One region of the Micromonospora sp. DT68 genome, then DNA from elsewhere that is predicted to be linked to it. Evidence: predicted binding sites of a transcription regulator. Region 1 holds the regulator's gene; each other region holds the start of a gene.
The links. Region 1 encodes HrcA, which represses chaperone genes, less so after heat shock. Its sites were predicted from a motif close to GGTTNGCACNCTCNNNNNGAGNGTGCNAACC; they were not measured.
Positions count from the first base shown of each region.

Region 2: the regulator HrcA is predicted to act here: its motif matches at 3,157-3,187, upstream of groL (chaperonin GroEL).
Region 3: the regulator HrcA is predicted to act here: its motif matches at 5,842-5,872, upstream of groES (co-chaperone GroES).

Region 1 covers NZ_JBNCNZ010000013.1:100,071-110,376, forward strand. Annotated here, with positions in the region: gene ACPXB1_RS22320 (16S rRNA (uracil(1498)-N(3))-methyltransferase) at 165-899, opposite strand; gene dnaJ (molecular chaperone DnaJ) at 901-2,046, opposite strand; gene hrcA (heat-inducible transcriptional repressor HrcA) at 2,120-3,142, opposite strand; gene ACPXB1_RS22335 (DUF4870 domain-containing protein) at 3,356-4,030, shown strand; gene hemW (radical SAM family heme chaperone HemW) at 4,094-5,317, opposite strand; gene ACPXB1_RS22345 (enoyl-CoA hydratase family protein) at 5,337-6,122, shown strand; gene ACPXB1_RS22350 (hypothetical protein) at 6,254-7,108, shown strand; gene ACPXB1_RS22355 (phytanoyl-CoA dioxygenase family protein) at 7,330-8,232, shown strand; gene ACPXB1_RS22360 (ABC transporter permease) at 8,373-9,170, opposite strand; gene ACPXB1_RS22365 (ABC transporter ATP-binding protein) at 9,170-10,090, opposite strand; gene ACPXB1_RS22370 (hypothetical protein) at 10,087-10,306, opposite strand, start outside.
Region 2 covers NZ_JBNCNZ010000004.1:279,697-290,002, forward strand. Annotated here, with positions in the region: gene paaN (phenylacetic acid degradation protein PaaN) at 1-459, shown strand, start outside; gene ACPXB1_RS09835 (GNAT family N-acetyltransferase) at 586-1,146, opposite strand; gene ACPXB1_RS09840 (cold-shock protein) at 1,506-1,709, shown strand; gene ACPXB1_RS09845 (hypothetical protein) at 1,838-3,109, shown strand; gene groL (chaperonin GroEL) at 3,382-5,004, shown strand; gene ACPXB1_RS09855 (hypothetical protein) at 5,079-5,321, opposite strand; gene ACPXB1_RS09860 (GNAT family N-acetyltransferase) at 5,409-6,347, opposite strand; gene ACPXB1_RS09865 (S8 family serine peptidase) at 6,493-9,078, opposite strand; gene ACPXB1_RS09870 (glycerol-3-phosphate dehydrogenase/oxidase) at 9,158-10,306, shown strand, end outside.
Region 3 covers NZ_JBNCNZ010000002.1:288,858-299,163, reverse strand. Annotated here, with positions in the region: gene ACPXB1_RS04630 (DUF5319 domain-containing protein) at 1-111, shown strand, start outside; gene ACPXB1_RS04625 (helix-turn-helix transcriptional regulator) at 282-1,100, opposite strand; gene ACPXB1_RS04620 (WhiB family transcriptional regulator) at 1,356-1,739, shown strand; gene ACPXB1_RS04615 (molybdopterin-dependent oxidoreductase) at 1,876-3,558, opposite strand; gene groL (chaperonin GroEL) at 3,683-5,323, opposite strand; gene groES (co-chaperone GroES) at 5,394-5,708, opposite strand; gene ACPXB1_RS04600 (THUMP-like domain-containing protein) at 6,010-7,206, shown strand; gene ybaK (Cys-tRNA(Pro) deacylase) at 7,217-7,696, shown strand; gene ACPXB1_RS04590 (sugar ABC transporter substrate-binding protein) at 7,875-8,969, shown strand; gene ACPXB1_RS04585 (ATP-binding cassette domain-containing protein) at 9,079-9,903, shown strand; gene ACPXB1_RS04580 (sugar ABC transporter permease) at 9,900-10,306, shown strand, end outside.

The DNA.
Region 1 (10,306 bases):
GGCCGAAACTGTTGCGTCAGTTGAAGCAGAGCAAAGGACACTGACCGCACCTGGTCGGGCGACCGCCGGGAACAGGAACAGGGACAAGTGGGCGGGGCCGGGGTCGGGGCGAGAGCCGAGGCCGGGTCGAGGTCGGGGTCGGCCCACTGCGGCGGGAGGTGGGGCTACCAGCGGCCGAGGCGGGTGGCGAGCACGCTGAGCGCTGCCACGCCTGCGGTGGAGGTGCGCAGGACCTCGACACCGAGCCGTACCGGTCGGCCGCCGGCTGCCCGGAACGCTGTCAGCTCGGCCGAATCGATGCCGCCCTCCGGGCCGACGACAAGCACGATCTCCCCGATGCTTGGCAGGTCGGCGGTCGAGAGCCGTTCCTCGGCCTCCTCGTGCAGGACGAACCCGGCGGCGGCACCGGCGATCCGGCGGGCCACCGTCGCTGTGGACTCGTCCGGCGCCCCGGCCACGACCGGCAGCCAGGGTCGGCGTGCCTGCTTGGCAGCCTCCCGCGCGGTGGCCACCCACTTCTCCCGGGCGCGTACGCCTCGGTCGCCGCGCCACTGGGTCACCGAGCGGGACGCCGCCCAGGGCACGATCTCGTCCACACCGACCTCGGTCATCGCCTGCACGGCCAGCTCACCTCGGTCGCCCTTGGCGATGCCCTGCACTGTCACCAGCCGGGGTACGGGCGCGTCCGCGTACCCCCGGGAGGTGATGGTGACCTCCAGGGCGCCCCTGCCGACGGCGGTGACCACGGCGGCGGCCGTGCCGCCCCGGCCGTCGGCGAGCAGCAACTCCTCGCCGACGCGCAGCCGCTGCACCGTGGCGGCGTGGTGCCCCTCCGGGCCGTCCAGGATCAACGCGTCGCCGGTGGGCAGCGCCTCGACCAGGAACAGCGGCGCGGACACCTCAGGCGTGCCCGTTGAACGCGTCGCGCATCCGGGAGAAGAAGCCGCCCTGCTTGGTCAGCTCGGCGACCTCCTCGCCACGGGTCTTGGCGAAGTCGCGAAGCATCCGCTCCTGGTCCGGGTCGAGCTTGGTCGGCGTCCGGACGTCGAGGTGCACGTACAGGTCGCCCCTGCCGGTGCCGCGCAGGTGCGGCACACCTCGGGCGCGCAGCCGCAGCGTGCTGGCCGGCTGGGTGCCGGCCTTGACGTCGACGGTCTCCTCGCTGTCGAGGGTCTTGATGGTGAGGCGGGTGCCCAGCGCCGCGGCGGTCATCGGCACGGTGACCCGGCAGTGCAGGTCGTCACCCTTGCGCGAGTAGACGTCGTGGGGCCTCTCGTGGATCTCGACGTAGAGGTCGCCGGCGGTGCCGCCACCCGGGCCGACCTCCCCCTGCTGGGCGAGGCGGATCCGCATGCCGTCCTCGACGCCGGCCGGGATCTTGACGGTCAGCGAGCGTCGGGTACGCACCCGGCCGTCGCCGGCGCAGGTGGGGCAGGGGTGCGGGATCGTGGTGCCGTAGCCCTGGCAGACGGTGCACGGGCGGGCCGACACCACCTGGCCGAGGAAGGTGCGCTGCACCGACTGCACCTCGCCCCGACCGGCGCACGCCTCACAGGTGGCCAGGTGGGTGCCGGCTGCCGTGCCGGCGCCCGAGCAGGTGGTGCAGAGCACAGCCGTGTCGACGGTGATCGGGGCCTCGACGCCGAACGCCGTCTCGTGCAGGTCCAGTTCGAGTCGCAGGATCGCGTCGGAGCCCGGACGGGTCCGTGGGCGGGGGCCACGGGCGCCGCCCGCCGCGCCGCCGAAGAACGCGTCCATGATGTCCTGGAATCCGACGAACGGGCCGGCCCCGCCCGGGCCGCCCGGACCGCCGGCGCCACCGCCGCCCGGGGCGAGCGGGTCGCCGCCCAGGTCGACGATCTGCCGCTTGCGGTCGTCCGAGAGGACCTCGTACGCGGCGTTGATGTCCTTGAACTTCTCCTGAGCCTCCGGGTCCGGATTGACGTCCGGGTGGAACTGGCGCGCCAACTTGCGGTAGGCGCGCTTGATCTCATCATCGGAGGCTTCCCGGCTGACACCGAGGATGCCGTAGTAGTCCCTGGCCACTGCGTTCCGTGTCCTCATGTTCGTCTCGCGTTGCGCCGACCGGCGGCCGCAGCCGGCCGTCGGCCCTGACTTGTCAGTTCTGGGCCAGCAGCTCGCCCACGTAGCGTGCCACGGCGCGCACCGTGGCGATGGTGCCGGGGTAGTCCATCCGGGTCGGCCCCAGCACCCCGAGGCCGCCGACAATTGTGCTGCCCGGGCCGTATCCGGTGCTCACCACCGAGGCGGCGCGCAGGTTGTCGAACTCGTTCTCGTCGCCGATCAGCACCCGGGTCGTGCTCGGCTCGGTCTCGCCGATGAGCTTGAGCAGCACGACCTCCTCTTCCAGGGCTTCGAGGATCGGCCTCAGTGAGCCCTGGAAGTCGAGCAGGCCGCCCCGGGTGAGGTTTGCGGTGCCGGCCAGCGCGATGCGTTCCTCGTGCCGTTCGACGAGCGTCTCCAGCAGGACGGAGGCGAGTGTGGTCATGGCCGGGCGCAGCGTGGCCGGCACCTCCTCGACCAGCGCCTGCACCAGCGGCGGGGTGTCGGACAGCCGCTCGCCGGCGAGCTTCTCGTTGATCATGCGGCGCAGGTCGGTGACGTCGTCGGCGGGCACCGGGCCGGGCAGCTCCACCAGCCGCTGCTCGACACGGCCGGTGTCGGCGATCATGACAAGCATGAGTCGGGTGGTGGAGATCGGCACCAGTTCCAGGTGCCGCACCGAGGAGCGGGCCAGGCTCGGGTACTGCACGACGGCCACCTGGCGGGTCAGCTGGGCGAGCAGCCGGACTGTGCGGTGCACCACGTCGTCGAGGTCGACAGCACCCACCAGGAACCGCTCGATGGCCCTGCGCTCGGCCGGGCTGAGCGGCTTGACGCGGGACAGCCTGTCGACGAAGAGCCGGTAGCCGCGGTCGGTGGGCACCCGGCCGGCGCTTGTGTGCGGCTGCCGGATGTAGCCCTCTTCCTCCAGCACGGCCATGTCGTTGCGGACCGTGGCCGGGGAGACACCGAGCTGGTGACGCTCGACAAGCGCCTTGCTGCCGACCGGCTCCTGGGTGGAGACGTAGTCCTCGACGATGGCGCGGAGCACGGCGAGCTTCCGGTCGTCCAGACCCATCCTCCGCACCTCCTGTCGCGCGTCGGCCACCGACCCGAACGGGGCCGGCGGGCCGCTTGGCACTCGACTGTAACGAGTGCCAGTCTACGTCGGCGCGCCCGCCGACGCGATGATCAAGGTCGCCGCTGTTCGTTCCTCGTTGCCCGTTCAGCCGGGTCGGGCTCGGCGGTGTCGCTCTGGTGTGGCGTTGCCAACCACCCCTACCGTGACACCATGACTGAACCACCTCGCCCACCCGGTGCGGGAGACCCTGGCGGCTACCCGCCGGAGCCGACCTCACCGGCAGGCTCGCCCTACTCGGCCGAGCCACCCACCGCACCACTGTCCGGGGCACCTGGCTCGGGCGGCTATCCCCCGGCCGGCGGGTATCCGCCGCCCACCGGTGACCAACCGCCGTCAGGTGGCTACCCTCCGCCTGGTGGATATCCCCCGCCGGGCGACTACCCCCCAGGTGGCGGCTATCCCCCGCCCGGTGGCTACCCGCCGGGTGGCCCCACTGGCGGCTATCCGACGGGCGGCGCCTACGGCGGCCCCGGCGGCGGCTACGCCAACAACGAGGACAAGACCTGGGCGCTTGTCGCGCACTTCGGCGGCGCCGCCGGCGCGCTGATCAGCTTCGGTCCGCTGGGCTTCGTGGCCCCGCTCATCGCCTACCTGGTCCGCGGCAACCAGTCGCCGACCGTGCGGGCGCAGGCCCTGGCCGCGCTCAACTTCCAGATCCTCTGGTCGATCATCGCGTTCGTGCTGCTCTTCGTGAGCTGGTGCCTGCTCTTCCTGCCCAGCGTCGCGGTAGTGGTGATCCAGATCCTGTTCGGAATCATCGCCGGCATGAAGGCCAACGAGGGCGCGTCCTACCGCTACCCGATGTCGGCCACCTTCATCAAGTGACCCGGGCCGGCCGCTCCCCCGGCCGGTCCGGCGCACGTCGCCGGTCGGGGGCGGCGCGTCGGTTCAGGGCAGCAGGTCGCGGACCACGGCGTCGGCGAGCAGCCGGCCGCGCAGGGTGAGCACCGCCCGCCCGGCCGCGTAGTCGTCGGCGGCCAGCAGGCCGTCGGCGAGCGCCCGATCGGCGCCGGCCCGGCCGGCGACGTCGAGCACCGCCAGCGGCAGGCCGCTTGCCAGCCGCAGCCGCAGCATCACGTCCTCCATGTGCGCCTCGTCGGCGGTGAGCACCTCACGGGCCAGGCCCGGTGACGCGCCTGCGGCCAGCCGCTGGGCGTACGTCGTGGGGTGCTTCACGTTCCACCAACGCACCCCGCCGACGTGGCTGTGCGCTCCGGGCCCGAGCCCCCACCAGTCCGCGCCGGTCCAGTACAGCAGGTTGTGCCGGCACCGGGCGTCGTCGGTGCGGGCCCAGTTGGACACCTCGTACCAGGACAGGCCGGCCGCGTCGAGGGCTGCCTCCGCTGCCAGGTAGCGGTCCGCGGCCACGTCGTCACTGGGGTACGCCAGCTCGCCGCGTCGCATCCGGGCGGCCAGTCGGGTGCCGTCCTCCACGATCAGGGCGTACGCGCTGACGTGGTCCACCCCGGCGGCCACGACCTGTTCCAGCGAGGCGGCGAAGTCCTCGGCCCGCTCCCCCGGCGTGCCGTAGATCAGGTCCAGGTTGACGTGCTCGAAACCGGCGTCGCGCGCTTCCAGGGCGGCGGCGGTCGCCCGGCCGGCGCTGTGTTTGCGGTCCAGGATCGCCAGCACGCCCGGGGAGGCGGACTGCATGCCCAGCGAGATCCGGGTGTAGCCGGCGTTGCGCAGCAGCTTCAACGATTCCGGGGTGACCGATTCGGGGTTGGCCTCGGTGGTCACCTCGGCGTCGGCGGCCAGCCCCCAGGTGCTGTCGATGCCGTCCAGGATGCGGGCCAGGTCGTCGGCGGGCAGCAGGGTTGGCGTGCCGCCGCCGACGAAGACCGTGTCGACGCGGGGCGGCGGGCTGTCGCCGAGCACCCGGGCGGCGAGCGCCAACTCGGCGAGCACAGTGTCGGCGTACCCCTCACGGCTGGCCCCTCCGCCCAACTCGGCGGCCGTGTACGTGTTGAAGTCGCAGTAGCCGCAGCGACTGGCGCAGAACGGGACGTGCACGTACACGCCGAAACCGCGCGCGCCGACAGCGCTGGTGGCGGTGGCGGGCAGCGATCCGTCGACGGGGACGGTCTCACCATCTGGAAGGACGCCGGGCATGGCCACTAGTGTGCCCGGCATGACCTCTCCCGACGTCCTCGTGCGGGTCGCCACGGCCCATGGGGTGACCACCCTCACCCTCGACAGTCCGCACAACCGCAACGCGCTCTCCACGGCCCTGATGACCCAGTTGCTGACCGGCCTCGCCGACGCGGTCGCCGACGACACGGTTCGGGTGATCGTGCTCGACCACACCGGCCCGGTCTTCTGCTCCGGAGCGGATCTCAAGGAGACCGCCATGGCGTACGCCAGCGGGACGGTGCCTGCGGCGATGCTCGGCGATGTGCTCACCGCCCTGTGGGAGTGCCCGAAGCCGGTGCTGGCTAAGGTCGCCGGGCCGGCCCGGGCGGGCGGGCTGGGTCTGATCGCGGCCGCCGACCTTGCGGTGTGCGCCGAGGAGGCGACGTTCGCCTTCACCGAGGTGCGGATCGGCGTGATCCCTGCGGTGATCTCGGCAACCGTGCTGCCCCGGCTGCACCCGCGTGCCGCCGCCGAGCTGTACCTGACCGGCGACACCTTCGACGGCCGGCGGGCCGCCGAGATCGGTCTGGTCACGGCCGCCGTGCCGGCCGACGGTCTCGACGCGTCGGTGGCCCGCTACTGCGACTCGCTCGTGCGCGGCGCGCCCCGGGCGCTGGCCGGGGCGAAGGATCTGCTGCGCCGGCCGGGCACCGCCGAGCTGCGCGACGAACTGGCCCGCCTCTCCGCCCTGTCGACAGGCTTCTTCCTCTCCGACGAGGGACGCGAGGGGATCATGGCCTTCCGGGAGAAGCGGGACGCCGCCTGGGTGCCGGCCGCCGAGTAGCGGTTTGTCCTGGTGAAAGCGGGGAACGTCACTTCGACCTTCCCCGCTTTTCGGGGCGGGAACCGGTCGGACGACCCGGACGGCGTCAACGGGGACGTACGCTTGTCGGACTGTCGAATCTGGGGGTGTGAGTGCGGACTCGGGCAGCCGTGTCGGGTGGTGTGGTGCTCATCCTCGTCGCCGTGATCGCGATCTGGGTCGTGGTCCGGCAGGCCGGGGATCGGCTCCGGCTGCCGCTGGCGGGCCGGACCTGCACGGTCCAGGCCGACGGCCGGGTCGTGCTTGATGCCGACCAGATGGCCAACGCGGCGACGATCGCGGCGATCGGCGCCCAGCGCGGTATGCCCGAGCGGGCCGTGGTGGTCGCGCTGGCAACCGCGTACCAGGAGTCGGGGTTGCGCAACCTCGCCGACGGTGACCGCGACTCGGTGGGCCTGTTCCAGCAGCGCCCGAGTCAGGGCTGGGGCACTCCGGCACAGATCCGGGACCAGCGTTACGCGGCGAACCGCTTCTACGCGGCGCTGAAGAAGGTGCGCGGCTGGGAGGAGATGCGGGTCACCGACGCCGCCCAGCGGGTGCAGCGCTCGGCGTTTCCCGAGGCGTACCAGAAGTGGGCCGACGAGTCCGAGGTGCTCAGCAAGGCGCTGCTCGGCGACGCCACGAGCGCTGTGGCCTGCACTGTGGGGCGTACCCCGGTGATGTTCGGCGCGGCGGCGGCCGCGCAGCTGACCCGCAACCTGGTGCTGGACTGGGGGTTGAAGGGGATCGACCCGACCGACCCGACCGGGCTGGCGGTGACGGCGGGCGACCAGCGTGACGGCTGGCGGTACGCGCACTGGCTGGTGTCGCACGCCCAGGACCACGGCGTGAAGCGGGTCCGTTTCGGCGACCAGGAGTGGACGGCCCGAAACGGCACCTGGGGTCAGGTGTCCGGTGAGCAGGGCCCTACCGGTCAGGTAGTGGCCGAGGTGTTCACCGAGGGGTGAGTTCCCGGATCTCTTTACCGGCAGTGACCGCACAATCGGGCAAATACTTGCAAACCCCGTTGCCGACGACACGAATGTGACTCTCGGCACGCACCTCGCTGCATGCCGTCCGGGCACCGGGCCACTTCCCACCGCTCGCCCTCCCACCGCCGGGACGCCCGCGTTACGATCGGCGGCCTGTGCCAGAAACAGATTCACCTCATGGGGAGGGGTACGACGCGGTGTTCGATTACGGCGACCGGACCGGCTACGAACCGATCAGCGACACTGACCGCAAGGAGTTCCATGAGCAGGGGTTTCTCCTGCTGCGCAACGTCCTGACGGAGGACCACCGGGCGGCGCTGGAGGCGGCTGTCGACCGCGTCTACGCGGAGGAGCAGGCAAAGGGCACCACCAAGAAGGACGGCACCCTGCACCTGCTGGGCTTCCTGGAGCGCGACGAGCTGTTCGGTGAGCTGCTCACCCACCCGATCGCCTTCCCGTACATGTGGGGACTGGCCGGCTGGAACATCTACACCCACCACAACCACCTGGACGTCACCCCGCCGGCCGCCGAGCCGGAGAAGCCGTACTGGGGTTGGCACCAGGACGGGTACCGCCAGAACTCCGACCCGGAGACGATGGACCCGAACCTGCCCCGGCCGATGTTCTCGCTCAAGGTCGCGTACGTGCTGTCCGACCTCTCCGAGACCGGTCGCGGCGCCACCAAGGTCATCCCGGGTAGCCACCTGTGGAACTCGCTGGACCGGCCCAAGGACCTCAGCGTGCACAACCCCGACCCGGAGGGCACGGTGGAGATCACCGCCAACCCGGGCGACGCCTTCATCTTCGACCGCCGGCAGTGGCACTCGCGGTCGACGAACCTGTCGACGATCACCCGCAAGATGCTGTTCGTCGGCTACACCTACCGGTGGATCCGTCCGCTTGACGAGCTGCACCCCGACGTGAACGGCGAGTGGTACCAGAACCGCACCCCCGTGCAGCGCCAGCTGATCGGCGAGGGCACCCACACCGCCAACTACTGGGGCATCAACTGGGACGGATACGTCGACGACGAGATCCCGCTGCGCAAGGAGCTCAAGGAGCGCGGCCTGCTCGACCGCAGCGTCCCCTGGCTCCGCTGACGATGTAAGGAAGGGCCCCCTGTTATCGCTTTTTGCATAACAGGGGGCCCTTCCTAACAACTGCGGCTGAGAACGGCCTCCGGGAGACCAGGGGTCCACCCCGTCATCCTGTTCTCATCGGCGTGTCGTCCCGGGGACGGTCAGCTGACGTCCCGGCGCAGCGGGAGCAGCACGGCGATCGCCGCGGCGAGCACCGCGTACGCGGTGAGCAGGAGAGCGCCCGCCGTCGGTGGGAGCAGGTGGACGGCGCCGCTGCCGAGTTCCGCGGAGATGGCGTCGGCGACGTATGTGAAGTCGGTGAGCGCGGCGGTGGCTCCGCCGGGCAGGACCGGGTACAGCGTGTTGATGCCCGGGATCATCATCAGCACCGGCTCCCCCACGTACAGATAGCCGACCACGACGCACAGCGCCGCGATCTGGTGGTGGACGAGGGCGCCCACCCCAGCCCCGAGGAGCAGGTAGACCACCATCGCGACGGCGATGCGGCCGAGCAGCGCCAGCACGGTGGTGACCGGCAGACCGAGTGGGACGCCGCGGGCGGCGGCGACGGCGAACAGCGCCACCGCGGCGGTGCCCGCGAGGACGAGCCCATAGGCGAGACCGACGACCGCGTACGTGGCGAGTTTGGCGGCGAGCACCCGCCCACGGCGCGGAGCGAACAGGAAGGTGACAGCGGCGGTGCGGTGTCGGTACTCGGAGGTGGCCGCAAGGGCCCCGGCCGCGGCCGGCACGAAGGCGGTGTAGCCGAGGATGCCGAGAATCGCGCGGAGACCGGCCTCGGTGTCCAGACCGGGCATCGGCGGGTCGAAGTTCTCCGGCCCCACCAGCGCCATGGCCCCGAACATGCCGCCGCCCAGCGCAGCGGCGGCGAGCAGCAGGCCACCCCACATCCGGGTGGCCAGAAGCCTGCGGAACTCCGCTCTGATCAGGAGATTCATCAGATGGCCGCCTTGTCCCTGGTGAGATCGAGGAAGAGTTCTTCGAGACCGGTGGTCTCGACGACCAGCTCGTGCACCCGAACATGATGGGCCGCGGCGAGGTCGGCGACGCCCGGCGCGTCCAGCCCGCGTACCCGCAGCCGGTCGGGCCCGACGGCTTCGACATGCGGTGCCGTGCCGCCGTTGGGCGGGTGGGCCGCCAGAACGGCGACGAGCGCGTCCGCGTCGGGTGAGGTGATCAGCACCGCTGGCGGACCGGCGAGCCGGGAACAGGGCCCGGCGGCGACGAGTTCGCCGCGCCGGATCACCACCACGTCATCCACGAGCTGCTGGATCTCGCCGAGCGCATGGCTGGAGATCAGGACGGTGCGGCCCTGGTCGGCGAACTGGCGCAGGAAGCCGCGCAGCCACGACACGCCTGCCGGGTCCAGGCCGTTGCCGGGCTCGTCCAGCAGCAGGACGCGGGGGTCGCCGAGCAACGCCGTGGCGAGGTTGAGCCGCTGCCGCATGCCCGTGGAGAATCCCCGGGTACGACGGTGCGCAGCCTCGGCGAGGCCGAGCAGGTCGAGCAGGTCGGTGACGCGGCTGTCCGGGTATCCGCCCATCGCGGCGTAGACGCGCAGGTGGTCGCGGGCGGTGTGTCCAGGGTGGAACGCGTTGCCGTCGAACACCGCGCCCACCGTGCGCGACGGCCGGGCCAGTTGACCGTACGGCTGCCCGCCGATCGTGGCGGTGCCACTGCTCGGCGACACCAGCCCGGTCATCATGCGCATCGTGGTGGTCTTGCCGGCGCCGTTCGGGCCGAGGAAGCCGGTGATCACGCCGGGTCGCACGGTGAAGCTCAGATCATTGACAGCAGTGACGTCACCGTATCGCTTCGTCAGGCACGACACCTCGATCGCGAGGTGGTCGCCGGTCACGCGCGGGCCGCCATGGCACGCGTGATCGTCTCCACGAGGCCCGGCGCGGCCGGCCCGGAGAGCACGACCTCGTCGAACTCGCCGCCGGCCGCCGCCCGGTCCAGGACGAGGTGCAGCCCTGGTTCCGCCCGTCGGGCCGCCACGAGCTGTCGGGGACCGCCGTACAGGCCCCACACTCCGATCTTGGCGAAGCCGGACACCACATATCCCCGGCGG
Region 2 (10,306 bases), on a different contig from region 1:
GAGGTGACAAAGGTCGGCGAGCCCATCCTGGAGTCGCGGGCCGTCGCGCACCCGTCGTACGCCGACGCCGTGGTGCGTACCCCGACGATCGTGAAGCTGGCCGCGGACGACGCGGACACCTACGGCCGGGAGTGGTTCGGGCCCATCTCGTTCGCCATCGCGACCGACTCCACGGCGCACAGCCTGGAGCTGATGCGCCGGACCGTCGGCGAGAAGGGCGCGCTCACGGCGGCGGTCTACTCGACCGACGAAGCAGTGCTGGACGCCGCCGAGGCGGTGGCCGTCGACGTCGGGGTGCACCTGTCCTGCAACCTGACCGGTGGGGTTTTCGTGAACCAGTCCGCGGCGTTCTCCGACTTCCACGGCAGCGGGGCGAACGCAGCGGCCAACTCGGCGCTGACCGACGGGGCTTATGTCGCCAACCGGTTCCGGGTGGTGCAGTCGCGGCGTCACGTCTGATTGTGGTTGCGGTTGGGGTTTCCGGGGCAGCCCGACCCGCTCCGGGCGGTCAGGCTTGATCCCTGCGCGGGTCGGGCTGCCCCGGAAACCCTTTGTGGGCACGCTTGTCGAAGCCTGCTTGGGTGGTCAGATCAGCACGCGGTTTTGCAGTGGCAGTTTGGCGGGGCGGCGCATCTGTAGTTCGGTCAGGGCCGGGATCGTGGGGTGGGGCACGCGTACCCCGGTGTCCTTGAAGCCCAGCCGCTGATAGGCGCGACAGGCGCGGTCGTTGCCGACCACCACCTCAAGCATCAACTCCGGCCGACCGCAGGCCAGCGACCAGGCCGCCACCTCGTCGATCAGATCACCGAGCAGGCCGCTGCCCCGCCAGGTCGGCGTGACATAGACCGCGTAGATCACTGTCAGGTCGGCCTCGCGCGGCGCCACAGTGCCACCGGCGTGCCCGACCAGCCGACCTCCGGGATCGGCGACGAACTGCGCGGTGTCGGACCCGATCGAGGTGTACGCGATCCGGGCCGCGTACTCGGCGTGCGGCCGGGCCGCCGCTTCCGCCAGGGTCTCCAGGAAGGCCAACGGCGCGTCGGCGAGCATCTCCAGGCGCAGGGCCCGCATCCGGCCGGCATCCTCCGGCCGGACCCGACGGATCTTCGCCTGCCGAACGGCGGCCGAGTCGGTGTCGGTGGTCATGTCTGCATGCCTACCACAGGGGCAGAAGCCGTTTTCCGGACCGCGCCTGACCCGTTCCCACCCGGATCCTCGGCAGGCCCACGCGCATCCCGCGGTGGTTGATCAGGGCCGGCAGCGGCCACCTGCGCAACGACGGGCGTAAATCAAGCGGGGGTTGTCGCCACCGTCAGGCGTGCTGAGGGAAGGGTCAGGAATATGCCCGATTTGTGGTCGTGCGCGGCCGTCACTCCTCGTGTAGCGTGCGATTTCGGTCACCCCCTTCAGCGGCCGTCGTCGATCGCTGAAGCGGTGGGCCGGAGGCGTCCGGCCCTGCCGTGCGCCGGGGCCAGGCAACGCCGCGCAGAGTGAGGAAGTGCACCGTGGCACAGGGCACCGTGAAGTGGTTCAACGCCGAAAAGGGCTACGGCTTCATTGCCGTCGACGGCGGTCAGGACGTGTTCGTCCACTTCTCCGCGATCGAGATGGACGGCTACAAGGCGCTGGACGACGGTCAGCGGGTGGAGTTCGAGATCGCCCAGGGTCAGAAGGGTCCGCAGGCCGAGCACGTACGCGTCGTCGCCTGAGCGCAGCCCCGCACCCATCCGCCCGGCCGGTAGCCGAATCGTGTCCGGTCGTCGGCGGGTCGGGGCTGCGCCGGCGAAGCCCACCCGGGAAGATCGTGAACCGTTCCAGCCATTGCTGAGGAGGGTTCATGACCGACCAGCCGCCCCCGTCCAACCCGCCGATCGGGCCGGGGGAGCAGGGTCCGTCCGATCCGCTTCCGCCCGGCGCGACGCCCGCGTCCGGCCCGTACCCCGGTCAGCAGCCCGGATGGGACGCCGCCCAGGGTGGCTGGGGCCAGCAGGCAGGTCAACTGCCCGCCGGCCCGCCGCCAGGGTGGGGTGCCCCGCAGGGTGGGTGGGGTCAGCCGGGTGGTCCGCCGCCGGGCTGGGGTGACCCGCAGGCCGGCTGGGGTCAGCAGGCCGGTCCGCCGCCGCAGGGCTGGGGTGACCCGCAGGCCGGTCCGCCCCCGCAGGGCTGGGTCTTCCCGCCCACCGGCGGCTACCCGCCCGGCGCTGGTCCCTACGGCGGTCAGCACTGGTACCCGGGGCCGCAGGTCGGCTGGTACCCGCCCGGCCTCGACCCCAACGACCCGCTTGTCACGCCGCCCGGTGCCGGTTTGCCGGGCTGGCTCGACCGGTTCAACGGCGCACTGCGGCGAGGCTGGCGGCAGTTGGTGCCGATTCTCCTGCTCACCCAGGTGCTGCCCGCGGCTGTCCTGGCGATCATCTCGCTGGCCCTGGACCCGACGGCAAAGTGGGATACGCAGCCCGTCGACCCGGTGGCCGGGCTGCCGGACAACTTCGGTGCCGAGCTGTTGACCTTCGTCGTGGTGCTGATCGTCGGCAGCCTGCTCATCGGTGCGGTGCAGGCCGTCGGGTGGGCCGCAGGCAGTTGGGTGATCACCCAGCAGGCCGCGGGCAGGCCGGCCAGCCTCGACGGGGCGCTGCGGTACGGCGTACGCCGGGCGCTCGGCCTGTGGGGCTGGACGCTGGTGATGGGCCTGCTCGTCGGCGTGGGTATCTGTCTCTGCGTACTGCCGGGCATCTATCTGGCGTTCGCGCTGAGCATGGCCGGCCCGGTCTACCTCTTCGAACGGCACAACCCGATCGGCCGGTCGTTCCGGATGTTCCACGACCGGTTCGGGATGATGCTCGGCCGTGTGGCGCTGGTGGGCGGCGTGGTGCTCGTCATCAGCTTGATCTCCGGCGCCCTGGAGTCGGTGGGCACCGTCCCGTTCGGTACGGATCCGCTCGGCGCGCCGGGCTCCGCGGTGGGCGTGGTGGCCGTGATCGTGGTCACCTCGGTCCTGGCCCTGCCGGCCTACCTCGTCCAGCTGGCCGGCCTGCTGGTCACGTACACCGAGCAGCGGGCCCATGAGGGGCCGGTGAACAGCGCCGGACTGGCTGCGGAACTCGGCTGAGCGGCCCCATCGTGCTTGCACTCGGCAGGTGAGAGTGCTAAAAAAGGCATTGGCACTCGCACACTGTGAGTGCCAATGGTCGGGACGGTGGGGCCAGGTCGCACCGGTGTGGAGACACCGGAGCGGCACATGGCCGGTCGTCGCGGGCTATCCGGCCCGGCCGAAGGACGTCGTCGTCGCCAGGTGGCGACGTCCCAAGGTGCGTACACCAGGCGGCCCATCCGGGGCACACATCTCGGGTGGCCCGTGAGTGTCCAGGAGGACAACGCCGTATGGCCAAGATGATCGCGTTCGACGAAGAGGCTCGCCGCGGCCTCGAGCGAGGCATGAACCAGCTCGCCGACGCCGTGAAGGTGACCCTCGGCCCCAAGGGCCGCAACGTGGTGCTCGAGAAGAAGTGGGGCGCCCCCACCATCACCAACGATGGTGTGAGCATCGCCAAGGAGATCGAGCTCGAGGACCCGTACGAGAAGATCGGCGCCGAGCTGGTCAAGGAGGTCGCCAAGAAGACCGACGACGTTGCCGGTGACGGCACGACGACGGCGACCGTCCTGGCCCAGGCCCTGGTTCGCGAGGGTCTGCGCAACGTGGCCGCTGGCGCCAACCCGATGGCCCTGAAGCGGGGCATCGAGGCTGCTGTCGCGAGCGTCTCGGAGGAGCTGTCCAAGCTCGCCAAGGACGTCGAGACCAAGGAGCAGATCGCCTCCACCGCCTCCATCTCCGCCGGTGACAGCACCGTCGGCGAGATCATCGCCGAGGCGATGGACAAGGTCGGCAAGGAAGGCGTCATCACCGTCGAGGAGAGCAACACCTTCGGGCTGGAGCTTGAGCTCACCGAGGGCATGCGCTTCGACAAGGGCTACATCTCGGCCTACTTCATGACCGACCCGGAGCGCATGGAGGCCGTCTTCGACGACCCCTACCTCCTGATCGTCAACAGCAAGATCTCGTCGGTCAAGGACCTGCTCCCGATCCTGGAGAAGGTCATGCAGTCCGGCAAGCCGCTGCTGATCATCGCCGAGGACATCGAGGGCGAGGCCCTGGCCACCCTGGTCGTCAACAAGGTCCGGGGCACCTTCAAGTCGGTCGCCGTCAAGGCGCCGGGCTTCGGTGACCGCCGCAAGGCCATGCTCGCCGACATCGCCATCCTCACCGGTGGCCAGGTCATCAGCGAGGAGGTCGGCCTCAAGCTGGACGCCGTCGGCCTCGACATGCTGGGCCGCGCCCGCAAGGTCGTGGTGACCAAGGACGAGACCACCATCGTCGACGGTGCCGGTGACGCCGAGCAGATCCAGGGCCGGGTCAACCAGATCCGTGCCGAGATCGACAAGAGCGACTCCGACTACGACCGCGAGAAGCTGCAGGAGCGGCTGGCCAAGCTGGCCGGTGGCGTCGCGGTGATCAAGGTCGGCGCGGCCACCGAGGTCGAGCTCAAGGAGCGCAAGCACCGCATCGAGGACGCCGTTCGCAACGCGAAGGCCGCCGTCGAGGAGGGCATCGTCCCGGGTGGTGGCGTCGCGCTGGTGCAGGCCGGCAAGACCGCCTTCGACAAGCTGGACCTGGTCGGCGACGAGGCGACCGGTGCCAACATCGTCAAGGTCGCGCTGGACGCCCCGCTGCGGCAGATCGCCGTCAACGCCGGCCTTGAGGGCGGCGTCGTGGTGGAGAAGGTCCGTAACCTCGAAGCGGGTCACGGCCTCAACGCCGCCAACGGCGAGTACGTCGACCTGCTGGCCGCGGGCATCATCGACCCGGCCAAGGTGACGCGCTCGGCGCTGCAGAACGCGTCGTCGATCGCCGCGCTGTTCCTCACCACCGAGGCCGTCGTCGCGGACAAGCCGGAGAAGACCCCGGCTGCCCCGGCTGGCCCGGGTGGCGGGGAGATGGACTTCTGAGTCCAGTTCCGACACACCGAACGGGGCGGGCCGCTGATGCGGTCCGCCCCGTTCGTCGTGTGGCCCTTTTGTCGTCAGGTGGGCAGTGGCCGCTGGTTGCGCCGTTTCTTCGCCTGGTCGTACGGCGGAGGCAACTGGATCGGCGCGTCCACCATCTCGTGTGACTCCACCGCCGACGCGTCGTCGGTGGTCATCTCGGCAAGCTGCTCGGCGTCGCCGTAGTCGAGCCTGTCGAACGGCAGTTGGTCGGGCAGTTCGGCGACCGGCTTCCAGGTGATCGGCGGGCCGTCCTCGGTCTGGTCATCATCCGTGGTCATGGCTGCCTCCTCTTACCGAAACGGTAGGGGGCGCCGATCGGCGATGCGGGCGAATCGCGTTATATGGATCTATATCCTGTTCGCCCTTTAACCGACGTCGAGTGTCCGCCGGTACAGGAAGAAGACCCGCTCGATCCGCGCACCAGCGCTGCCCGAGTAGAACGGCACCGGCCCCACCCAGCCGATCTGCGCCCGGTCCAGCCCCGCCGCCCGCTGGTCACGCAGGCAGCGCCGCAGCAGCACCCCGCCGATGCCCGTCCCCGCAGCAACCGGTGCGGTGCCCATCGGCCCGAACCAACTCGGACGGGACGACCCGTACGCGGCGAAACCGAGCACCTCGCCGTCCCGCTCCGCAATGTGGCAACCGGCGCCCTCGCGACCCACCGACCCCGCCAGCTCGCCGTCCCACGTGCCACCGAAGGTGGACCGGGCGAACTCGGTCAGCGTCGGCAGATCCGCAGGCTCCGCCCGGCGTACGGTGACACCCTGCTCGGCAAGCCGCCGCTCCGCCGCCTCGGTGGACCGCAGTGCCGGCGAACCGTCGTACGACAGGTCGGCCGTCATGTTCCAGACGGTCCGGTCCTGTCGGTAGCCAAGCGCGAGGGCGGCACAGACCGCCGGCGTGTAGCGGACGTCGATGCCCGGCCACGCGTAGTACGGCGGGTTGCCGGCCAGCAGCACCTCGGTCGCGCCGCGTTCGGCCAGCACCCGTTCGGCCCGCCCCAGCAGTGCCCGACCGACACCTTGGCGGCGGTGGTCCGGCAGCACGGCCACCAGGTCGACGTGCCCGACGGTCGGATCGCTCGACGACACCGAGCAGAGCAGCACGCCGACAAGGTCAGCACCCTGGTACGCGCCCAGCCCGACCACCGGCCGCCCGGCGGTGGCGGCCCGGGGCCACAGCACGTCCACGATGGCTGCCGCCTCGGTGGCGTCCTCGGCCAGGTCGAGAGCCTGTGCGCAGAGGCGTACCACGCTGGGCGCCAGGTCGGGGGTCAGCTCGGTGACGACGATCTCGGCGGTCATGGTGGCCGACCCTAGATCACCACGCGTCGTGCCGCGTTCCCGCCCGCCGCGTTCCCGCCCGCCGCGTTCCCGCCCGCCGCGTTCCCGCCCGCCGCGTTAGGAAGGGCCCCTTCCTATACACGAGGCGTTAATAAGGTGCCCTTCCTTACGGCTGGGCGGCGCGGACGGCGGCGTAGGCGTCGACCTGGCCTGCGCCTGTGACGTTGGCCGGGCCGCCGCAGGTGTCGGCCGGGTTGCCGGAGCGGTACGTCGGCGTCACCGGTGTGGCCGTGTCACGCAGGATCTGCCGGGTCCGGGGCAGGTCGCCGATCAGCGCCGGGTTCGCCGACCACATGAGCGCGACCACTCCGGCGACCTGCGGGGTCGCCATCGACGTACCGTCCAGCGCTGCGTATCCGCCGCCGGGCATTGCCGACACCACACCGACCCCCGGTGCCACCACGTCCGGCTTGCCCGCACCGCCCGGAACCGGCCCGCGCGAGGAGAACTGGGCCACCCGCCCCTGCGCGTCGACAGCGCCCACTGTCAGCACGCTCACGTACGGCGCCGGCGGGTCGTCGATCGACGCGCACCACGGGCCGGTGTTGCCGGCGGCGGCGACCACGAAGATGCCGGCGGCATCAAGCGCCGTGGCGGCCGGCAGCAGCGCTGCCGGGTCGCAGCCCTCGATGGGTGGGCAGCCCCACGAGTTGGTGAGCACCTGCGGTGCGCGTTCCGGTCGGCCGTCGGTGAACGGGTCGCCGCCGGCCGGAAAGGGGGCAAGCATGAACTGGAGGCAGTTCAGGTAGTGCCCCGGGCTCCCCAGGTTGCGGTCCAGGTTGACGCATCCGACCCACTGCGCGTCAGGGGCCACTCCGACGCCGGCCCGGCCCACAGCGCTACCGGTCGTGTGGGTGCCGTGCCCGCCCTTGTCGGTTGGGGCGCGGGTGCCGTTCCACGGGTCGTACCAGGAGTCGTCCCCACCACGGAACCCGGCTCGCAGCGCCGGATGGTCACCGTCCACCCCGGAGTCGGAGCTGCCCACCACGATGCCCGAACCGGTCACCCCGAGCTGTGACCAGACCTTGTCGGCGCCGATCTGCTTGATGTTCCACTCCGGGCCGGTGGGCGTCGGCGCGGTGCCCCGGGTCTGTCCTGCCGGAGCGGGCAGCGGTCGCAGTTGTTGGCTGACCAGCACCCGGGCCACCTCGGGCCGGCGGGCCAGCCAGGCCCGCACGAACGGGCCGCCGTCCACCTCCACGGCGTTCACCAGGTAGTACGGCACCGGGTCGAGTCGTAGCCGGGTCACGTCGCGGCGCAGGTCGGCCTGGGTCCGCTCGGCGGTGGCCACCAGCCGCCGGTAGACCTCCGCCGCCCGCGCGTCCCGCCCGGCCCGCCCAGGTGTGGCGGTCGGCAGGTCGCTCAGGTCGGCCTGTTCACGAAGCACCACCAGCAACCGCTCGCCGTGCAGACCGGGCTGGCCGGGACCGACGTCCACGACGACCGTGGTCACCAGCAGCACCAGGGCTGCCACCGCCGCGACCCGGCGGCTCGGGGTGCGTGCCTTGGGCCGGGCGAGCAGCACCGCGTACCCGATGGCGACCAGGACCGCGACGGCGAGCCCGGCACCGGCGGCTACCGCCACCCAGTACGGCACGTCGCGGGTGCCGACCAGCAGCAGGCTGATCTCCTCCGGGTCCGTGAACGCCAGCGGGCCGAGCACGGCCAGGCCCACCAGCCAACCCGTCGCGGCCCGACCGGCGCGTGTGGCGTCGGCCGGATCGGCTGTGGGTCGCCAGGTCGCCGCCCACAGCGCGGCGAGCGCGAAACCCGCCGGTGGCAGGGGCAGCAGGGCGGGCAGCTGCGCGCCGGACTGGCCGACGCCGGCAGCCAGCAGCAGCAACGCCACCCCGGCGACCAGGCCACCGACAAGCACCAACCGGGCCGGGCGGGGCGGCCTACCGACAGCGAACATCGACCAGAACGTTGCGTCAAGCAGGGTCGCGGCCAGCACACTCACTGCGGCTGCCGCCAGCACGGCGAGCGCCGTCTCCAGCAGCCCGCCGAGCGCGCCCAGCCAGACCCACGGCAGCAGGAGCGCCAGGCCCGCGGCGACCGCGAGCAGCGGCACCGGACCGGGGCGGGACGACTCCCGCCGCCGCCCGACCGGCTCCGCGACGCCGCCGACCTCGGGCCGAGCGGTGTGGCCGTCTCCGTGGGGAGCGGCGTCGCCGACCTCGGGCTGCGCTGCGTCGCTGTCTCCGTGGGGCGCCGCGCCGACGACAGGGTCGGAAACCTTCGGGTACGCCCGTCGGCGCGCCGACAAGCGCACGGCGAACGCGCCGAGCAGCGCCAGGCCGGCAAGCCCGGCGAGATACGCCTCGTGGTGCACCGGTGGCACGACCCGCAGCACCGTGAACACCCCACTGGCCAGCGCGGCGACCAGCCAGACCCACCCGGTGGCCCGGACCGCGGCAGAGCGGGGCAACAGGGCCAACAGCAGGGCGGGTGTGCCCACCAGCACGACTGTGGCAAGGCCCAGCACCGGCCAGAGCCAGCCGACCCGGTCCAGCCCGAAGGCCAGCAGCACCTGGTCGGTGACCCAGCCACCGGCCTGGGTTCCCACGGTGACCGCCACCGTCCAGCAGCCCGCCAGCACGGCCGCGACGACCGGCCACGGGCTGGGCCGGGGCGCGGCCCACGGCTGGTAGGGCGGTGGTTGACCAGCGGGTGACGCAGAGCCGACCTGCATGACTCGCACAGTACGGGGCGAGCGCCGCATGTCGACCGGTGACCAGGGCGGTTACGGTGGACGGGTGCGTGACCCCAACATCTCCCGATCGGTCGCCGGGCAGCTCTCCCCGGCCCGCCGCGCTGCTGACCTGCGCCGACTGCGCGCGGAACGCTTCGACGTGCTGGTCATCGGAGGCGGAGTGACAGGTGCGGGCGCGGCTCTGGACGCGGCATCCCGAGGGCTGAAGGTCGCCCTGGTCGAGGCACGCGATCTCGCCTCCGGCACGTCAAGCCGTTCCAGCAAACTCATCCACGGTGGGCTTCGCTACCTGGAGCAGTTGGAGTTCCACCTGGTCCATGAGGCGCTTACCGAGCGGGGTCTGCTGGCGACCCGGCTCGCGCCGCACCTCGTTCGCCCGGTGCCGTTCCTGGTGCCGCTGCCGGCGGGTCGGGGCCTGCGGGACCTGCCCGCCCGGATCTTCCGCCGCTCGTACTACGGCGCAGGTGTGGCCGCGTACGACGCGTTCGCCGGTCTCTTCGGCGGTGGCCGGGGCATGCCGCTGCACCGGCACCTGACCCGGGAGAGTGCTCGGCGGATCTTCCCGAGCCTGCGGGCCGACGCGCTGGCCGGGGCGATCCGCTACTACGACGGGCAGGTCGACGACGCCCGGCTGGTGGTCACCCTGGCCCGTACCGCCGCCAGCCTCGGCGCCACTGTGGTCAGCAGCACCCGCGCCGTCGGGCTGATCCGGCAGGCGCGCGAGGTCACCGGCGTCCGGGTGCGTGACCTGGAGGCGCCGGCCGGGTCGCCGGATGCCGAGTTCGAGGTGCAGGCCCGCACGGTGATCGCCGCCACCGGTGTGTGGAGCGACGACATGTCCCGGATGCTCAACGACGTGGGGCTGCGGCCCGGCATCCGGGTACGCGCCTCGAAGGGCGTGCACCTGGTGGTGCCGCGCTCTGCGATCACCGGTGAGACGGGGCTCATCCTGCGTACGGCGCGTTCGGTGCTCTTCGTCATCCCCTGGGGCGGGCACTGGATCATCGGCACCACCGACACCGATTGGCGACTGGACAGGTCCCATCCGGCGGCCTCGGCCAGCGACATCGAGTACCTGTTGCAGCAGGTGAACACAGTGCTCGACAGGCCGTTGACCACTGCCGACATCGAGGGCGTCTACGCCGGGCTGCGTCCGTTGCTGGCCGGTGAGGCCGACTCCACCTCGAAGCTCTCCCGCGAGCACGCC
Region 3 (10,306 bases), on a different contig from region 1:
GACCCGGACCACTACGTGACCTGGGATTACGCCCGTGGGTACGCCGACGGGGTGCACGACACCCTGACCGAGGGCACCGAGGACGAGCCGGGCACCCCGACGACCGCCTGACTGCCGCAGCCTGTTCCCACCGTCACGCGACTGCCCGGCCTACTCACGGCCTCAGGCGAGACGGCCCGGCCCGCTCGCGCCGTCGGGCGACGAGGCTGGTCTGTTCCCGCCGCCGGGTGAGTGCTTAGCCCGTTCACGCCGTCACGGGACTGCCCGGCCTGCTCGCGCCGTCAGGCGACTAGGCCGGCGCGGAAGCCGGCGGCCACCGCGTGTGCCCGGTCCCGGGCACCGAGCTTGCGGAACAGCCGCCGGGCGTGGGTCTTGACAGTGTCCTCGGACACGAACAGCTCCCGGCCGATCTCCGCGTTGCTCTTGCCCTCGGCCATGCCGAGCAGGACCTGCAACTCCCGCTCGGTGAGACCGATGGACGCCCGGGTGGGTCGGGTGTTCGTGGCCGGTCGGGCGGCGTCGTTCTGGCCGGTCGCCTGCTCGTCGGTGGCCGGGTCGACCTCGTCCTCGCCCCGCTGCACGGGCACTGACGGCATGCCGGCAGAGCCCTCACCCGCCACGGCGGTCCAGCCCGGCTCGGCGGAGCCCCGCAGGGATGGCACCGAGCGGCCCGATCCGCCGACCGACGCGGTGTCCCGGGCCGGGTCGGTGACCCGCTGCCGGGAGGCCCGGCCGGGCACGGTGAGCAGCAGCAGGGCCTTGGCCACCGCGCTGGTCAGGTCATGGTCGACGTTCTGGATCAGGCCCCGCGCGCCGGCGCTGATGGTGGCCGCCGCGGCCTCGGGTTCCTCGGTGCCGAGCAGCAGGACGGCGGCCTGCGGCGCGCGGGCGAGCACCCGGCGGACGAAGCCCGCGCTGTCCGGCCGGGTGAGGGCCGTGTCGGCGAGCACCACGTCGACCGGCCGTTCGGCGAGCCGGAGCATCACCTCGGGATCGGAGACGGCGGTACGGACGATCGCGGACAACCCCAGCCGCGCGGCAGCGGATGTCAGGTGCTGGGCCGCGAGCGGTGTCCGAACGCACACAAGAACAGTACGCACTGTGGTGGTCTCCTCTCCGCACACGAGCAGACCATGACGAGGTCGGCCCCGGAGGAGGTTCCGGGCAATCATCTGAACTTTTCCGACAACTAGGGCAAAAGCCCTAAGTTGCCAAGCGTTTTCGATCACAGGTGTGTGAGTCGGCAACGACTGGGGTACCGGAGGGGCCAGGCCGGGAACGGTGCGCCTGCGCGGCCCGCCGCCCGGAAGCCGGCCACAAGGATCTCGCGGTGCCGCGCGGGAGGAGGGGTGCTGATGTCGAACGTACGTAGACTGCCCGGACCCATCGTCGACCTCTGGGACTGGCAGCGGCTCGGTGCCTGCCGAGGCCGCGACAGCGCCCAGTTCTTCCACCCCGACGGCGAGCGGGGCTCATCCCGGCTGCGTCGGGAGTCGTCCGCCAAGGCGGTCTGCCGCGCATGCCCCGTCCGCGCCGAATGCGCGGCGCACGCGCTGTCGGTCCGTGAGCCGTACGGCGTGTGGGGCGGCTTCAGCGAGTCGGAGCGGCTGCGGCTGCTCGCCCTCGGCTGGGAGGACGTCGCGGACCGCCGGCACGCCCGGGTCGACGTCTCACGGCTGGAGGCCCGACTCGGCAGCACGCACAGGTCGACTCTTCCGTCCCAGCGCAACGTCGCCTGACACCCACACTCCCCAGACCAACATGCGAACCGCGCCCCCACAACGGGGGCGCGGTTCGCGCGTTGTGGCCCGCAGATCTTGGACAGTTACCGTTCGCGCGGAACGGTAACTGTCCAAGATCTGCGTGGTTGGGTGCTCAGCGGACCAGGACGGGGACCGTGTGCCAGCCGGTGGCACCGTCCGGGACGACACCCTGCGTACGCTCGGTCTGGGTCTCGCCTGTCGCGTCGGTGGCCCGGACCTGGAGCCGATGCTCGCCCGGCGTGGCGTCCCAGCGCCAGGACCACTGCACCCAGGTGTCCACCGACACCGTCGGCGCCAACTCCGCCTCCTGCCACTCGCCGTCGTCGACGCGCACCTCGACCCTGCGGATGCCCCGGTGCTGCGCCCAGGCCACCCCTGCGACGGTGACCGGCCCTGCGGTCAGCCGGTTGCGCCTGCGGGGCGCGTCGATCCGCGACTGGGTCTTGATCGGCCCCTCGACGGACCAGCCGCGCGGCACCCAGTACGCGTCGAAGTCCGCGAACCGGGTCAGCTCCAACTCGGTGACCCACTTGCACGCCGACACGTAGCCGTACAGGCCCGGCACCACCATTCGGGCCGGGAAGCCGTGATCGACAGGCAAGGGCTCCCCGTTCATGCCGATGGCCAGCAGCGCGTCGCGCCCGTCGCGCAGAGCCGCCGTGGGGGTGCCGCAGGTCCAGCCGTCGACCGACCGACCGACGACCTGGTCGGCGTCGTCGTCCGGCTCGACCTCGTCGAGCAACTCCCGCAGGGGTACGCCAAGCCAGCGGGCGTTGCCGATCAGGTCGCCACCCACCTCGTTGGAGACGCAGGCAAGCGTCACGTAGCGCTCGACCAGCGGCCGGGCCAGCAGGTCGGCGTAGGTGTAGGTGCGCTCGTTGCCGACCCGCCCGTGGATGCGCAGCCGCCACGTGTCCGGGTCCACCTGCGGCACCACGAGCGCGGTGTCGATGCGGTAGAAGCCGAAGTTCGGGGTCACGTACGGCGCGAGCTGCGCCAGCGAGAGGTCCGCCCCCGCCGGCACCGCCGCCGCGGGTACGGCAGGCGCGGGCAGGCGGATCGCGTCCCGGGCGGCCGACACCCCACGCCGCCCGGCCAGCCAGCGCCCGCCCAGACCGGCCACCGCGGCCGTGCCGAGCAGAACCCCGGTGCCGGTGAGGAACCGCCGCCGCGACTCCGGGTCGACCCCCTCCTGCCGTTCCGACCCCACCGGGTTCGGAGACCCACCCGAAGGCGGCGAGGCGGTCGGAGCTGCCGGTGCGTGCAGGTCTTCGTTGGCCGACGAGGCGGTCGGCAGCCCTGGTGCCGGACCGCTCGTGGTCGGCTCGGGTGGCGTGGGTGGCGTCCAGGGCCAGGGGTCCATCTCGAACGGGCCGGCGATGAACAGCCAGAGCACCAGCGCTCCGAGCCCACCGCCGACGAGCGATGGCAGGGCGTCGGCGAGGTCCGCGCCGGGACGGGTCAGAGCGGCGGCAACCCCCACGGCGCCCAGCGCGCCGATGCCGGCCAGACCGACGGCCAGTCGGCGTGCCGCGAGCACCCCGATCAGCGCGGCGAACCCGCCCAGCAGCACTGCCGTGCCGACCAGCAGGGCGATCTTGTCGGCGGTGCCGAAGACGTCGATGGCGAATTGCTTCAGCGGCTCGGGAACGGCGTCGACGACCACCCCGCCGACCGCTACCAGCGGCGCCGACCGAGGGCCGGTCAGGACGGCCACCGGTTCGGCGACTCCGATGGCGACGGCGGCGGCGGTGACTCCGGCCAGCGCGGCGTACCGCCGTGACGTCGTGCTCATCGACCCAGTGTGCGCGGTCGACTCGCCGGGCTGCCAACCGTGGCGGCCCTCGATGGATATCTCGGGAACAAGCCGGGGCACACCGTCGTGGACGGTGTGCCCCGGAAAGGGTGACGCTATCGGGTCAGAAGCCCGGGCCGTGCTGGTGACCGTGGCCGTGGCCGTGCCCACCGGCGGCGGCCGGCTCGGCCTGCTCCGGCTTGTCCACCACGAGGCTCTCCGTGGTGAGCAGCAGGCCGGCGATCGAGGCGGCGTTGGTGACCGCGTTGCGGGTCACCTTCACCGGGTCGATGATGCCGGCCTTGACCAGGTCGCCGTACTCGCCGGTGGCGGCGTCGAGGCCGTGGCCCCACTTCATCTCGGCGACCTTCTGGGTCACGACGTAGCCGTCGTGGCCGGCGTTCTGAGCGATCCAGCGCAGCGGCTCGACGAGCGCCTTGCGCACGATCGAGACGCCGACCTTCTCGTCACCGGTGAAGCCCAGGTCGTCGTCGAGCACCGGGAGGATCTGCACCAGGGCGGCGCCGCCGCCGGGCACGGTGCCCTCCTCGACCGCAGCCTTGGTCGCCGCGATGGCGTCCTCGATGCGGTGCTTGCGCTCCTTCATCTCGACCTCGGTCGCCGCGCCCACCTTGATCACGGCCACGCCGCCGGAGAGCTTCGCGAGCCGCTCGGCCAGCTTCTCCCGGTCCCAGTCGGAGTCGGAGGCCTCGATCTCCTTGCGGATCTGGGACACCCGGTCCTCGACGTCGGCCTTCTGGCCGCCGCCGTCGACGATCGTGGTGTTCTCCTTGTCGACCACCACGCGCCGAGCGGTGCCCAGCACCTCAAGGCCAACCTGGTCGATCTTGTAGCCCAGCTCCGGGGCGACCAGTTCGGCGCCGGTGGAGATGGCGATGTCCTGGAGCAGCGCCTTGCGCCGGTCACCGAAGCCCGGGGCCTTCACAGCGCAGACCTTGAGGGTCTTGCGCAGCGAGTTGACCACGAGGGTGGAGAGCGCCTGGCCCTCCACGTCCTCGGCGATGATCAGCAGCGGCTTGCTGTTCTGGAGGACCTTCTCCAGCAGCGGCAGCAGCTCCTCGATCGCGGAGATCTTCTGCGTGGTGACCAGGATGTAGGCGTCCTCGAGGACGGACTCCTGGCCCTCCAGGTCGGTGACGAAGTTGGGCGAGATGAAGCCCTTGTCGAACTGGAGACCCTCGGTCACCTCCAGCTCGGTGGTGAGCATCGAGCCCTCTTCGACGGTGATGACGCCGTCGCGGCCGACCCGCTCCATCGCCTCGGCGATGAGCTCGCCGATCGTGGAGTCCTGCGCGGAGATCGTGGCGACGTTCGCGATCGCCTTCTGGTCGGCGACCTCGACGGCACGGCCGAGCAGCGCCTCGGAGATCTTGGTGGCCGCCGCGTCGACGCCCCGCTTGAGGCCGGCCGGGTTGGTGCCGGCGGTCACGTTGCGCAGGCCCTCACGGACCATCGCCTGCGCCAGCACGGTCGCGGTGGTGGTCCCGTCGCCGGCGACGTCGTTGGTCTTGGTCGCCACCTCCTTGACCAGCTGCGCGCCGAGGTTCTCGTAGGGGTTGGTGAGCTCGATCTCCTTGGCGATGGTCACACCATCGTTGGTGATCGTCGGCGCACCAAATTTCTTGTCCAGGACGACGTTGCGCCCGCGCGGGCCGAGGGTGACCTTGACCGCGTCAGCGAGGGCGTTGACACCGTGCTCCAGCAGGTGTCGGGCGTCGTCCGAGAAGCTCAGGATCTTCGCCATGAATGTCCCTTCGAAGCGACGTTGCCCCGGCCCGGCGAGCCGGACCGGGGCAACGACACTGATCGGTTGCTTACTTCTCGATGACCGCGAGGACGTCGCGGGCGGAGAGCACCAGGTACTCTTCGCCGGCGTACTTGACCTCGGTGCCGCCGTACTTCGAGTAGAGGACGGTGTCGCCGACCTGCACGTCAACCGGAACCCGGTTGCCGTTGTCGTCGACGCGCCCCGGGCCCACAGCGAGGACGGTGCCCTCCTGCGGCTTCTCCTTGGCGGTGTCGGGGATCACGATGCCCGACGCCGTGGTGGTCTCAGCCTCGTTCGCCTGGACCACGATGCGGTCCTCGAGCGGCTTGATCGCAACCTTGGTCGCGGTAGTCACGGGCATACCCTCCTGGGGTACTGGATTCGTTACCGGTCGGCGGGGCCGACCAGCGTCATTTGCCACATGCCACCGGGCGGGGCCGTCGTCGCGGGTGCCGGTCCGCCTGGCGTTGCGCACCCGGGTCGCGAGACCCGGAAGCTGGCACCCTCGGGGTGAGAGTGCTAATCGCAGGTTATTCCGTGGCTGGCACTCCGTCAAGGAGAGTGCCAACGCGCGGCCTGTCGTGTCGCCACAATCTCGGCGAGCCGACGTCGGTAATCAACCCGGACCGGCCGCCCCTGCCGCTGGTCGGGACAATGCTCGGGTGGATCTCGATCAGCTGGCCGCGCTGCGTACCCCCGAGGGGTCGGCCGCGCTCGCGGCGGCGGCCGGGCTGGCCGGCGGCGACCCGCTGGCGGCGGCGTCGGCCCTACGATCGGCAGGGGTGCCACCCGCGCTCGCCGCGGCGGCGCTCACCCAGGCGGAGCTGCGCCACCGGGCGGTCGGCAAGTTCGGCCCGGCCGCCGCCGGGATGTTCCTCACCCGCGCCGGGCTGGAGCAGGCCACCCGCCGGGTCGTCGCGGACCGCCGCGCCGAACGGCTGCACGCGGCCGGCGTCCGCGCGCTTGCCGACCTGGGCTGCGGCCTCGGCGCCGACGCGCTCGCCGCCGCCCGCGCCGGCATCCGGGTGTACGGGGTGGAAGCCGACCCGGTGACCGCCGAGATGGCAGCCGCCAACGCCGCAGCGGCAGGGCTGGCCGAGCGCTTCACGGTCGAGTGCGGCGACGCCACAGCATTCGACGTCTCCCGGGTCGACGGCGTCTTCTGCGACCCGGCCCGACGTCGGGCCGGCACCGGCCGGCGGATCTTCGACCCGCGCGCCTACTCACCACCGTGGGACTTCGTGACAGGGCTTGCCGAACGGGTGCCCCGCACTGTGGTGAAGGTGGCACCGGGGTTGGACCACGCGCTCATCCCGCCCGGAGCCGAGGCGGAGTGGGTGAGCGTGGACGGTGACCTCGTCGAGGCCGCGCTCTGGTGCGGCGAACTGGCCCGGGAGCCCCGCCGCGCCACAGTCCACCGGCAGGAGGGCGCCGGGTACCGCCGCCACGAACTCACCGGCTCGGGTGCCGTCGAGGCCCCGGTCGGGCCGCCACGCCGCTACCTGTACGACCCGGACGCGGCGGTGGTACGCGCGCACCTCGTCGCCGAGCTGGCCGGTGAGCTGGACGCCACCCTCGGCGATCCGAGCATCGCCTACCTCTACGCCGACCAGCCGACCCGCACCCCGTACGCGCGCTGCCTGGAGGTCACCGACGTGCTGCCGTTCTCGCTCAAGCGCCTGCGGGCACTGCTGCGCGACCGCGGGGTGGGGCGGGTGGAGATCCTCAAGCGGGGCTCGGCGCTCACCCCGGAGCAGCTCCGCAAGGACCTGCGGCTGGCCGGCGACCAGGCGGCGAGCCTGGTGCTGACCCGGGTCGCCGGGTCGCCGACAGTGCTCGTCTGCCGGCCTGTCGACTAGGTTCTCAGGCGTGGCGGGACAGGGCACTCCGGCGACGGCACTGCTGGTAAAGCATGGCGTCGCGCATCGCATCCATCCGTACCGGGTGTCTCCGGACGCGCCGAACTACGGCGCGCTGGTGGCGGCGGCGCTCGGTGTGGCACCGGAGCGGGTGTTCAAGTCGTTGGTGACCGAGGTCGACGGCGCGCTCACGGTGGCAGTCGTTCCGGTCACCGGAGAACTGGACCTCAAGGCCCTCGCGGCGGCGGCCGGCGGCAAGCGGGCGACGCTCGCCGACCGGGCGGTCGCTGAGCGGGCCACCGGCTACGTACGGGGTGGCATCAGCCCGCTCGGGCAGCGTCGGCGCCTGCCCACAGTGCTTGACGAGTCCGCACTGGACCTGCCGACGATCTACGTCTCCGCTGGTAGGCGCGGTCTGCAACTGGAGCTGGCGGCGGCTGACCTGGTGGCTCTGACCGAGGCCCGCACCGCGGCGTTGCAAGCCCACTGAGGGCTTTCATGACGGTCGACGTCCGGTGGATGAGCGATGAGTAACAGTCGCGTTGCTGAATTGTTATCGCTATCAACAAACTCTGCACCTACGCGGTCTTGTGGACTCGGCGCGCCGCGCAATACGTTGCCGGGCACAACAAACTACACCTCCCCCACCTTCCGAAAGGACCCTGCACATGCGTAAGGGGATCCTCACCATCGCCGCCGTGGGCCTGCTCGCGACCGGCGGCTTGACCGCCTGTGGCGACGACGACTCCGGCGGCCAGGCCAGCTCCGCCAAGACTCCCAAGATCGGCGTGATCCTCCCGGACAGCAAGTCCTCCGTCCGCTGGGAGACCGCGGACCGCAAGTTCCTCAAGGAAGCGTTCGAGGCCGCCGGCGTCCAGTACGACATCCAGAACGCGCAGAACGACAAGTCCGCCTTCCAGACCATCGCCGACCAGATGATCACCAGTGGCGTCACCGTCCTGATGATCGTCAACCTGGACTCCGGCACCGGTAAGGCCGTGCTCGACAAGGCCAAGTCGCAGGGCGTCGCCACCATCGACTACGACCGGCTCACCCTGGGCGGCTCGGCCCAGTACTACGTCAGCTTCGACAACGAGACCGTCGGCAAGCTCCAGGGCGAGGGCCTGGCCAAGTGCCTGACCACCCAGGGCGTCAAGAACCCGGTCGTGTCGTACCTGAACGGCTCCCCCACCGACAACAACGCCACCCTGTTCAAGAACGGCTACGACTCGGTGCTCAAGCCGAAGTTCGACTCCAAGGAATACGTCAAGGGCCCCGAGGACGCCGTACCGGCCTGGGACAACGCGCAGGCGACGACGATCTTCGAGCAGCAGCTCACCAAGGCCAACGGCAAGATCGACGGCGTGCTGGCCGCCAACGACGGCCTCGGCAACGCCGCCATCTCCGTGCTGAAGAAGAACAAGCTCAACGGCAAGGTGCCGGTGACCGGGCAGGACGCCAGCACCGAGGGCCTGCAGAACATCCTCACCGGCGACCAGTGCATGACCGTCTACAAGGCCGTCCGGGAAGAGGCCAAGGCCGCCTCCGACCTGGCCATCGCACTGGCCAAGGGCGAGAAGAAGGACACCGGCCAGACGGTGAAGGACCCCGAAGGCGGCCGCGACGTCCCCTCGGTGCTGCTCACCCCGAAGGCCATCTACAAGGAGAACGTCAAGGACGTCATCGCCGACGGGTACGTGACCAAGGAAGAGGTCTGCGCCGGGACGTACGCCAAGCTCTGCGCCGACGCCGGCATCAGCTGACCGACGACGCAGTACCCGCCGGGACGACACCCGCCGCCCGGCACGGGAGCACCCTCCCGTGCCGGGCGGCGCCCGCCGGCCAGGCCCCGACCCTCCTAAGGAGACCCCCGTGTCCGCGACCCCCCTGCTGGAACTACGCGGGATCGACAAGAGCTTCGGTCCCGTACAGGTGCTCCGCGATGTCGCCTTCACCGTCCACCCAGGCGAAGTGACCGCGCTGGTCGGTGACAACGGCGCCGGCAAGTCGACACTGGTCAAGTGCATCAGCGGCATTCACCCCATCGACGCCGGCGAGGTCCTGTTCAACGGCGAACAGGTGAACATCAGCAACCCGCGCGACGCTGCGGCCCTCGGCATCGAGGTCGTCTACCAGGACCTCGCGCTCTGCGACAACCTCGACATCGTGCAGAACATGTTCCTCGGCCGGGAGAAGCGCCGCGGCATCGTCCTGGACGAGCCGACGATGGAACAGCTCGCCGCTGAGACACTCGCCGGGCTCTCCGTGCGCACCGTCACCTCGCTGCGCCAGCACGTCTCCAGCCTCTCCGGCGGCCAGCGACAGACCGTGGCCATCGCCAAGGCGGTGCTGTGGAACAGCAAGCTTGTCATCCTGGACGAGCCGACCGCGGCGCTCGGCGTCGCGCAGACCGCCCAGGTGCTCGAACTGGTCCGCCGGCTCGCCGACAACGGCCTCGCCGTGGTGCTCATCTCGCACAACATGAACGACGTCTTCGCCGTCTCCGACCGCATCGCCGCGCTGTACCTCGGCCAGATGGTCGCCCAGGTGAAGACCACCGACATCACTCATTCCCAGGTGGTCGAGCTGATCACCGCAGGGCGCTCGGGCGGGCTCGGCCTCGCCACCGACCCGGGTACGGGCGGCAACGGCAACGGCAACCAGCTGGCCGACTCGACCTCAGGAGGCGACCGATGACCACCACCGCCGTGCGGAAGGACGGCCCAGCGGCCGTCACACCGCCGCCGACCGTCGGGAGCCACGCCCGCACCTACCTGAGTCGGGTACGCGGCGGCGACGTCGGCGCGCTGCCCGCGGTGCTGGGCCTGATCGTGCTCTGCACCGTCTTCGCGGTCATGCGGCCGTCGTCGTTCCTGTCGGCCGGTAACTTCGCCAACCTCTTCACCCAGGGCGCGGCGGTCACGCTCATCGCGATGGGCCTGGTCTTCGTGCTGCTGCTCGGCGAGATCGACCTCTCCGCCGGCTTCGCCAGCGGCGTCTGCGCGGCCGTACTCGCCAATGTGGTCACAGTGCTCGGCTACCCCTGGTGGGTCGCCGTGCTCGCCGCTGTCGCCACCGGCGTCGTCATCGGCACCGCCCT